Regions from separate parts of the Thioalkalivibrio sp. ALJ2 genome, predicted to be linked through region 3. Evidence: predicted binding sites of a transcription regulator. Region 3 holds the regulator's gene; each other region holds the start of a gene.

Region 1 (3,275 bases), 430 kb from region 3:
AGGCCGGGCCGGAGGTTGCCGACCGCGACTTCGCCCGCGCCGCTGCCGCGATCAACGCCCATGTGGAGGCCCTGGTCCGGCGCTGCCCCGAGCAGTACAACTGGGCCTACAAGCGTTTCCACCCGGCCCCCGAGGGCCAGCCCAACCCCTATCGCTGACACCCGGTCGAGCCAGGTTCCGAGCACAAAAAAAGCCGCCGGACCCGAAGGTCGCGGCGGCCGGTGCATCTGGCCCCGAGGGGCCGGATGCGGATGCCTTACAGGCTGTAGTACATGTCGAATTCGACCGGATGGGTGGTCATGCGCATGCGCGTGACTTCTTCCATCTTCAGGTCGATGTAGGCATCGATCATGTCGTCGGTGAACACGCCACCCTGGGTCAGGTATTCGCGATCCTGGTTCAGGGCTTCCAGCGCCTGGTCCAGCGAATGGCAGACCTGCGGGATGCCCTTTTCCTCTTCCGGCGGCAGGTCGTAGAGGTTCTTGTCCATCGCGTCGCCCGGGTGGATCTTGTTCTGGATGCCGTCCAGGCCGGCCATCAGCATCGCGGCGAACGCCAGATACGGGTTGGCGGTGGAGTCCGGGAAGCGCAGCTCGATGCGGCGGGCCTTCGGGCTCATCACGAACGGGATGCGCAGCGACGCGGAGCGGTTGCGCGCGGAGTAGGCCAGCATCACCGGCGCCTCGAAGCCCGGCACCAGACGCTTGTAGCTGTTGGTGGACGGGTTGGTGAAGGCGTTCAGCGAGCGGGCGTGCTTGATGATACCGCCGATGTAGTACAGCGCGGTCTCGGACAGGCCGCCGTACAGGTCACCGGAGAACAGGTTCTTGCCGTCCTTGGACAGCGACTGGTGCACGTGCATGCCGGAGCCGTTGTCGCCGACGATCGGCTTGGGCATGAAGGTCGCGGTCTTGCCGTGCATGTGGGCCACGTTCTGCACCACGTACTTCAGTACCTGCACCTCGTCAGCCTTCTGGGTCAGCGTCGCGGGGCCGACACCGATCTCGCACTGGCCGGCGGTGGCCACCTCGTGGTGGTGCACCTCGGTGGTCAGGCCCATCTCGGTCATCACTTCGCACATGGTCGAGCGGATGTCGTGCAGGCTGTCGACCGGCGGCACTGGGAAGTAGCCACCCTTCACGCCCGGGCGGTGCCCGATGTTGCCGTCTTCGTAGACGCGCTCGGAATTCCAGGAGGCCTCGGAGGAGTCCACGCGGCAGTAGGAGCCGGAGAGGTCCGAGCCCCATTTCACATCGTCGAACACGAAGAATTCATTTTCCGGCCCGAACAGCGCGGTGTCGGCAATGCCGGTGCTCTGCAGATAGGCCTCGGCACGGCGCGCCAGGGAGCGCGGGCAGCGGTCGTAGCCCTGCATGGTGGCCGGCTCGACCACGTCGCAGCGGATGTTCATGGTCATGTCCTCGAAGAACGGATCGATGACCGCGGACTCCGCATCCGGCATCAGGATCATGTCGGACTCGTTGATGCCCTTCCAGCCGGAGATCGACGACCCGTCGAACATCTTGCCTTCCTCGAACGACTCTTCGTCGAGGTCATGGGCTGGAACGGTTACATGCTGTTCCTTGCCCTTGGAGTCGGTGAAACGGAAGTCGACAAAGCGGACTTCCTTTTCCTGGATCTGCTTCAGCACGTCGGCTGCGGACATGGGAGTCTCCTTAGGTTTGCTCTTGGTCTTTGGGTTCGCCGCGCCGATTCGAGCCCGGCCGGCGTTGAATCGGTTCTATGCAGGCATCATGCCAGTTCGTTCGATTGGCCCTGTGACGGTCGTTCAGGACTCATCAGGCCCGTACCACGCGGCGGGCTGCACAATATCCGTGCGCCATCGGCACCACAGTAGTGCATCAAGTCTTTTGTTGCACGCCAGTGGTGCATGGGCGATAGAGGATCTTCACCTCACCCAGCCGGTCCTTCAGGCGCGGATGGCCCTGCAGCGACTGTGACAGGCCCTCGCCCCGCGCGTTCAGGTCCGCGGGCGTGCATGCCCCGTCAAGGCGCAGCGTCAGGGTCAGGTGGATGCGCCCGTTCAGATAGTGCATGGAAAGCTGCTCCAGGCGATCCAGTTCCGGGGTGTCGGCCCAGGCCTCGCGCACCGCTTCGGCGATCTCCGGACGCAGGGGCAGGTTCGAGCTTCGAGCCTGATCTTGGTCGTTTTCCGGATCGACATGGACCGTAAAATCGCGCAGCCGCTCGTGGCGCTGGGTGACGGCCCCGTACACCGCATCGGCAATCCGGTGTCCCTCGGAAACCGAAATCATCGGGGCGACCTGGATATGCACATCGGCGACCACGTCGCTCCCATGCCGCCGCGTGCGCAGCATGTGCGCATCCTTCACCCCGGGCACTTCCATGATCGTGCGGTGGATGCGCGCGACCTCCTCCGGATCCAGTGCCGTGTCAATCAGTTCGGCCGCGCTGCGCACGATCAGGCGCCCGGCGATATGCAGGATGAACAGGGCAACGATCAGCGCCGCCAGGGCATCCGCCCACGGGAAGCCCGCCACCGCGGCCCCGACCCCGACCAGCACGAACAGCGAGGAGATCGCATCCGTGCGGTGATGCCAGGCGTTCGCATCCAGCATCCGCGAGCCGATCCGTTTCGCCACACGGTGGGTGTACTGATAGAGCCCCTCCTTGGCCACCAGCGTCAGCACCGCAAAGGCGAGCGCGGCCGGCGCCGGCCCTGCGGTCGCGGCGTTGGTATCCATCAGCCGCTGTCCGGCGGCCCAGGCGATCCCGAGGCCGGCCAGTGCGAGGAACACACCGACGACCACGGTGGCCAGGGTCTCGATACGCCCGTGTCCGTAGGGGTGGTCATGATCGGGCGAGGCCGCGGCCTTGCCAGCGGCGAACAGCACCACACCATCGGTGATCAGGTCCGACAGGGTGTGCACGCCGTCGGCGATCAGCGCCTGCGAGTTCAGCAGCCATCCGCTCAGCAGCTGTGCCAGGGCAAGAAAGGCATTCACCACCGCGCCCACGACCGTTACCCGGCGCGTGGCACGGTAGCGCCGGCCGTTTTCGGGCGAGATCGTGGCCTCGGAGTTGGCGCGGGGGTCGCTCAGGACATCCCTCCCGAACAGGGTCAGGCCCTCAGTATGGGCGTGCCTCCGCCACATGCAAGACGCTTGCACTGCCTTCACCGGTGGCCGCAGCCGGAGCCCGGCCGATATACTGTCCGCTTTGCCCTGACCCGGGATCCCGCATGGCGCACGAACGCACCCCGTCCAGCAGCAGCCCCACCTTCCAGGACCTGA
Region 2 (3,275 bases), on a different contig from region 3:
GCTCGACGATATCCACATACTCGCAGCCACCGTAGTAGCGCTTGCCCGGATAGCCCTCGGCGTACTTGTTGGTCAGCACGGAGCCTTGGGCCTCCATCACGCGCGGGCTGGTGTAGTTCTCGGAGGCGATCAGCTCGATATGCTCTTCCTGGCGCTGCGCCTCCTTGCTGATGGCGCCCCAGAGTTCGTCGTCGTAGCCGTGGATACTCATGTCGATCGAAAACATTCGGATCTCCCGTTTCATTACTTTCGTGGATTCGGTTTCCCGGCGCGCCGACTCACCGGCGCAGGCCTGGGAAGGGGGAAACAAAGACGCGTAATGATAGGGGATGCGGGGCTTTTTTTCAGGTGGCCGCCACGCCATGGCCAGACCACCGTCCAGGTAGCGCACAACGCAAGAATCCAAAGCCTTCCGTATTTTCAGCTACATACGGCCTATTGCGCGCTGCCGGGCAAGCTCGACAGGGTAGCCATGGCCTCCGGCGCGCACGGCCTAGTGTCCCGTTTCTTTACACCCAATCCTGGCCGGGTAAACCCCTCTCGCGGCACTGAGAACGTACCCGCCGGGCGCCACTCACCCGAACGGCGTAGTCGTCGGTGTCACACTTTTTTACGCCCATCCAGTCCCGCTGCCATCCGGCAAAAGGCGCATCCTCCTATCGGTCTGTTTTTTCGAATGAATTAGCGCGCATATGGGAATGGCACCGTTTCTGCATAGCCCTGAGTGCACAAGGACCGGATGGGCCGGATCCGCGCAAGCCACCCAGGGGGCTATTCCCAGGGAAGGTGCATCGAATGAACCCCAAACGTATTACACCCTATTTCGCGAGTGCCGCCCTGTTGCTGGGCCTGGGCCTTTCCGGCGCCGCACAGGCTTCGTTGATCAGCTGCGCCAGCCTGGATGGCGGCGTTGAAAACCGCGTCACCGCCAACATCGGCTGCCAGATCCTCGAACCCCTGGATGGGCATGCAAACGACCCTGTGGGAGGCGACCCCTCCAACTGGATCGTCAACACGGCCGGTGGCACGGGCTTTTTCGGCATCAGTGACTGGCAGTTCGATGGCCGCTGGGAAGATCCGCCGAACAGCAACGGCGATCCGCTGGAGTTTGATCCGGCCGATCCGACCCTCAACCTGGTCACGCTGGACGGAACCTCCCAGGGCGGGACCTGGACACTGGATCCGAGCTTTGTCTACGGCGACCTGCTGTTCCTGTTCAAGGATGGCCGCGGCACCAATCTGACCGGGTTCCTGATGACTGGCTATAACGGCAGCTACCTCTCGCCATTCATTGACCCGCCGTTTGACTTCCCGGGTGCAAGCCCCAAAGACATCTCCCACGTGAGCATCTACTACCGTCCGAACGGGCAGGTACCGGAGCCCCACACACTGTTGCTACTGGGTCTGGGTCTGGGCTTGCTGGGTATCGCCGTCCGCCGCAAAGCACGCAGGGACACGATGGCGGCCTGATCACGTCCTGCTCGACTTGGCATGATGGCGCCCATGTGGCGCCATCATTTCGTTCATGCCTCCTGATCCACAGTGATTCGCTCGCCTCGACCGAACATGTCCGGTTCTTTTACATCTCGGCCGTAACCCACGACCGCCTCTCCACATCAAATCTCACAAGCGATTGTTTCATCGCCCGAATCCCCCATCTCGTCGAACATGGCACGAAGCGTGCTGCATTCCCGCCTTGTGAGTGATGGCACTTTCAGGCGATCCGCGCCCCAGCCGCATTCATGAGAAACCATGGAGGGACTTTCGTCCCATGGAGGTAAGCTCGATGTCATGCAAGCCATTGCTCTCGTTCCTGGCCGGAACGGTGTTCCTGTTGACCCTGTCGCTCTCCGGGGCCACCCAGGCCGCACTGCTCGATTGCACTGCCCTGTCCGGCAACGTCGGTGACAAGGTCACCAACAATCTCGGCTGTCAGATTTTGTCGCCACTGGATGGCGCAGCCACCGACTCCACCACCGGCGATCCCTCCAGCTGGCTTGTGAATACCGCGGGCGACACCGGATTCTTCGGAATCAGCGACTGGCTATTCGACGGCCGCTGGACCTCCCCCGGGTCGAACAGCTCGACCCTCGCCAGCTTTGATGGCAATCGCCACAGCGGGCAATGGAACCTCGATTCCGAATGGGACTATGGAGACCTGCTGTTCGTGTTCAGTCATGGCAGCGGCACCAACCTGGTCGGCTTCCTGATGACCGGGATCAATGGCGATTACAGCTCACCCTTCACCCAACCGCCCTTCAGCTATCCGGGTGTGGCCACACGCAACATCTCGCATATCAGCGTCTATTACCGTTCGGGCGAGGTCGGCACCGTCCCCGAACCGAAGACGATGCTGCTGATGGGACTGGGGCTCGGCCTGCTCGGGCTGATGCTTCGCCGGAACCGACGCCAGGGGCCCCGTTTTCCGGCCTAGGCGAACGCCCAACGGCCCGTCGCCGCGCCATCAAGGGCACGCCTGTCGGGCGTGTCCTTTACCCTGATTGAAGAGGGGCCTGCACAGGACCGCGGATGACCGAAGGCGAGGCGATCCCCATCGCCCCCGGCCCGCAGGCACAGTCGACCTGAACGCGAACGTGCTATTTGATCGGCGTCTCCCTAGAATCCTCGGCACTGCCGCGATTCGTTCCCGGCATGACCCCGGAGGGCGTATGAATCGATCCAGTGTGCCGAGGGCCGACCGGCGATGGCTGCAACGCCTGCTGCCAGTGCTCACCCTGGTCAGCCTGCTACTGGGCACCAACGCGCAGGCCGAATCGCGCTTCATCAATATCGGCACAGGCGGGGTCACCGGCGTGTATTACCCGGCGGGCCAGCACCTGTGCCGCCTGTTCAACACCCGTCGCGACGAGCACGGGATGCGCTGCACAGCGGAGAGCACCGGCGGCTCGGTCTTCAATCTCAACATGATCCGCTCGGGCGACATGGACTTCGGCGTCGCGCAGTCGGACCTGCAGTACCACGCCTATCGGGGCTCCGGGCGTTTCGAGGAATTCGGGCCCGCTCCCCATCTCCGGGCGGCGTTCAGCCTGCATGCCGAACCCCTCACCCTGGTGGTGCGCCCCGACGCAGACATCGAGGGGCTGGATGACCTGCCCGGCAAGCGCGTCAACATCGGCAACCCAGGCTCGGGCCAGCGCATCCTGATGGAAGAACTGATGGGGGCGCTGGGCTGGGACCAGGACACCTTTCGCCGGGTGAGTGAGCTGCCCTCGCGCGAGCAGGCCCAGGCGCTTTGCGACAACCGCATCGACGCC
Region 3 (3,275 bases):
CCGCGACCGACGCCCTTACGAGATGGAGGCCCACGGCGAGCCTGCGCGGCTGGAGTCCCCGGACCCGGAGACGGGCGAGATGCGCATCGCCACCGCGCTGCGCATCGACTACCTGCTGAACGAGGACCGGGTGATCCTGACCGACCAGGCGCATGTGGTCACGGCAGCCGAGGAAGCGCGCGGCAAGCGCATCGTCTACGACCTGGAGACGGATGTGATCGAGGCCGAGCGTGGCGAGGCCGATGACGAGCGTGTACGTATCAGGATCCAGCCCCGCGAAGACGACGAATGAACGAGCTCGACACCAGCGCGCCCGCCGCGGCCGGTGGCGAATCTGCGCCGATGGCCGGCTATCTGACCGGCCGCGAGCTGACCAAGCGCTATGGCAAGCGTACGGTGCTGGATCGTGTCGACGTCGATCTGGCACCAGGGGAGGTCGTGGGCCTGCTGGGACCGAACGGCGCAGGCAAGACCACCTGTTTCTACAGCCTGGTCGGCCTGATCCGGCCCAATCGTGGCCGCATCACGCTGGGTGACCGGGACATCACCCGGGCCCCGATTCATTCGCGGGCCCGAGCCGGGCTGGGCTACCTGCCGCAGGAGGCCTCGATCTTCCGTCGGCTGAGTGTTTGGGACAACCTGCAGGCGGTGCTGGAGCTGCGCTCGGAGCTCGACCGCCACGAGCGACGCCGCATCGGCGATGCCCTGATCGAGGAGTTCCAGCTGGAGACCGTGCGCCACAGCCCTGGGATTGCCCTGTCCGGGGGCGAGCGTCGCCGCGCCGAGATCGCGCGGGCACTGGCCGGTGACCCGCGCTTTATCTGCCTGGACGAACCGTTTGCCGGCGTGGATCCGATTTCCGTGGGTGATATCCAGGCCGTGATTGGGCATCTGGCCCGGCGCGGGATCGGTGTGCTGATTTCCGACCACAACGTGCGCGAGACCCTCGGAATCTGCGACAGGGCCTATATTCTTAGTGAGGGCCGCATCCTGAGCGCCGGGACCCCGCAGGAGCTGCTGGACGACCCCCAGGTGCGCCGCGTGTATCTCGGAGAAAACTTTCGACTGTGAACATTGATCAGTGTTTCCTTAAGATGATCTTGATGGTCACCATGGACCTCAAACCGCGATGCTGAAGCCCGGGCTTAATCTGCAGCTGGGGCAGACGCTGACGATGACCCCGCAGCTGCAACAGGCGATCCGTCTGCTGCAGCTTTCCACGCTGGAGTTGCAGGCGGAGATCCAGCAGGCGCTGGAAAGCAACCCCATGCTCGAGCAGGTGGAGGACGAGGGCGAGGAGGCCCCGCCCGAGCGCCCGGAGGAAGGGGGCGAACGGGTCGACGGGGATCGCATGCAGGCCGACACGGCTGGCGATGACGTGATCCCCGAGGAGTTGAGCACCGACAGTCGCTGGGACGACATCTACGAGCCCGCCCCGAGCCCACGCGGCCTGGACGACCGCGACCCGCTGGAGAATACCTCCGACGGCGAGGACGAGGGCCTGCAGGACCACCTGCTCTGGCAGCTGCATCTGAGCCACCTGACCCCACGAGACCAACGGATCGGGGCGGCGCTGATCGACGCGATCAGCCCGGACGGCTATCTGGACAGTGAACTCGAGGCGCTGGCGGAGATGATCAGCCAGGGCGAAGACGAGCCCGTGGGGGTCGACGAGGTCGAGGCGGTGCTGCACTGGATTCAGCAGTGCGACCCGCTGGGCGTCGGTGCGCGGGACCTGCGCGAGTGCCTGGAGATCCAGCTGCGCCATTTGGCGCCGGATGCCCCGGCGCGTGACGCGGCTCGAGCCATCCTGGAAAACGGCATGGAGAGCCTGGCCAAGCGGGACTACCGAGCCCTGCAGCGCCAGTCCGGCGTGCGCGACCCGGACGAGCTGGCGCGGGCGCTGGACCTGATCCGCACCCTGAATCCGCGGCCCGGTGCCCAGATCAGCGAGTCCACTTCGGAATATGTGGTGCCGGATGTCTATGTCCGCCATGACCGCGATGGCTGGCGCGTGGACTTGAACCCGGAGATTGCGCCGCGCATTCGCATCAACGATCTCTATGCGGGCATGGTGCGGCAGGTCTCCGATGCGCGTGATAGCGCGTTTATGCGCGATCAGTTGCAGGAGGCGCGCTGGTTCCTGAAGAGCCTGCACAGCCGGAACGACACCCTGCTGCGGGTCGCCCAGGCCATCGTCGTGCGCCAGCAGGGGTTTCTCGAGCATGGTGAGGTTGCCATGCAACCGCTGATCCTGCGCGATATCGCCGAGACCCTGGAGATGCACGAATCGACCATCTCGAGGGTGACTACACAGAAATACATGCACACCCCGCGTGGGGTATTCGAGTTCAAGTACTTCTTTTCCAGTCATGTTGGCACAGCCGATGGCGGCGAATGCTCGGCGACCGCGATCCGTGCCATGATTCGGGAATTGATTGGTGGCGAGACCCCGAACAAGCCACTGAGTGATGCAAAACTGGCCCAGATCCTGTCGGATCGGGGCATTAATGTGGCCCGACGCACCGTGGCCAAGTACCGCGAGGCTATGCACATACCGTCTTCCAGCGAACGCCGGCAGATGGCGAGTATGCCCAGTGGAACCAAGCAAAAAGGAGCCTGACCATGCAGATCAACCTGACCGGCCATCACGTCGATATCACCGACGCCCTGCGCGACTACGTGAACGAAAAGTTCGCGAAGCTGGAACGCCACTTCGACAAAGTGATCGACGTGCATGTGGTGCTGACCCACGAGAAAAACCAGAACCTGAACAACAAGGCGGAGGCCAATCTCCAGGTCAGCGGCAATCACATCCACGCCGAAGCCAGTCACGAGGATATGTATGCGGCGATTGATGGCCTGATCGACAAGGTGGATCGTCAGCTGATCAAGCACAAGGAAAAGGTCAAGGACCATCACCGCGCCGAGGGTGCCCAGCGCAACCGCGAACAGGCCCTTTAACGCAATGACCATTGCCGAGCTGATCACCCGCGCCCGTATCCGGCTGGAGCCCGAGTGTTCCAGCCAGAAACGGGCGCTCGAGACCCTGGCCGAGTTGCTGGCCGTCGGCGGCGAGGAGTCCGCCGGCCCGGCCAGCGGGGCCATCTTCGAGGCCCTGTCTGCCCGCGAGAAGCTTGGCTCCACCGGTCTGGGGCATGGCGTGGCCATCCCGCATGGGCGTCTGGCCGAGCTCGATGTCCCCCGGGTCGCGGTCCTGCGGCTGGACCAGGGGGTCGACTTCGACGCCATGGACCACGAACCCGTGGACATCC

What was found. Region 3 encodes sigma-54, which starts transcription at its own class of promoters, with help from an activator protein. Its sites were predicted from a motif close to TGGCANGNTNCNTGCTT; they were not measured.
Region 1: glnA (glutamate--ammonia ligase) is a predicted target of sigma-54. The motif match lies at 1,744-1,760, and genes of this name have one in related genera.
Region 2: F468_RS0106465 (PEP-CTERM sorting domain-containing protein) is a predicted target of sigma-54. The motif match lies at 1,670-1,686, and genes of this name have one in related genera.

Annotation. Positions count from the first base shown of each region.
Region 1 covers NZ_KB899554.1:156,633-159,907, reverse strand. The annotation lists gene F468_RS0100710 (lysophospholipid acyltransferase family protein) at 1-158, shown strand, start outside; gene glnA (glutamate--ammonia ligase) at 257-1,666, opposite strand; gene F468_RS0100700 (cation diffusion facilitator family transporter) at 1,863-3,137, opposite strand; gene glyQ (glycine--tRNA ligase subunit alpha) at 3,224-3,275, shown strand, end outside.
Region 2 covers NZ_KB899555.1:260,242-263,516, reverse strand. The annotation lists gene glyA (serine hydroxymethyltransferase) at 1-226, opposite strand, end outside; gene F468_RS0106470 (PEP-CTERM sorting domain-containing protein) at 796-1,470, shown strand; gene F468_RS0106465 (PEP-CTERM sorting domain-containing protein) at 1,802-2,434, shown strand; gene F468_RS0106460 (TAXI family TRAP transporter solute-binding subunit) at 2,670-3,275, shown strand, end outside.
Region 3 covers NZ_KB899554.1:585,178-588,452, forward strand. The annotation lists gene lptA (lipopolysaccharide transport periplasmic protein LptA) at 1-292, shown strand, start outside; gene lptB (LPS export ABC transporter ATP-binding protein) at 343-1,071, shown strand; gene F468_RS0102735 (RNA polymerase factor sigma-54) at 1,130-2,623, shown strand; gene hpf (ribosome hibernation-promoting factor, HPF/YfiA family) at 2,626-2,964, shown strand; gene F468_RS0102745 (PTS sugar transporter subunit IIA) at 2,969-3,275, shown strand, end outside.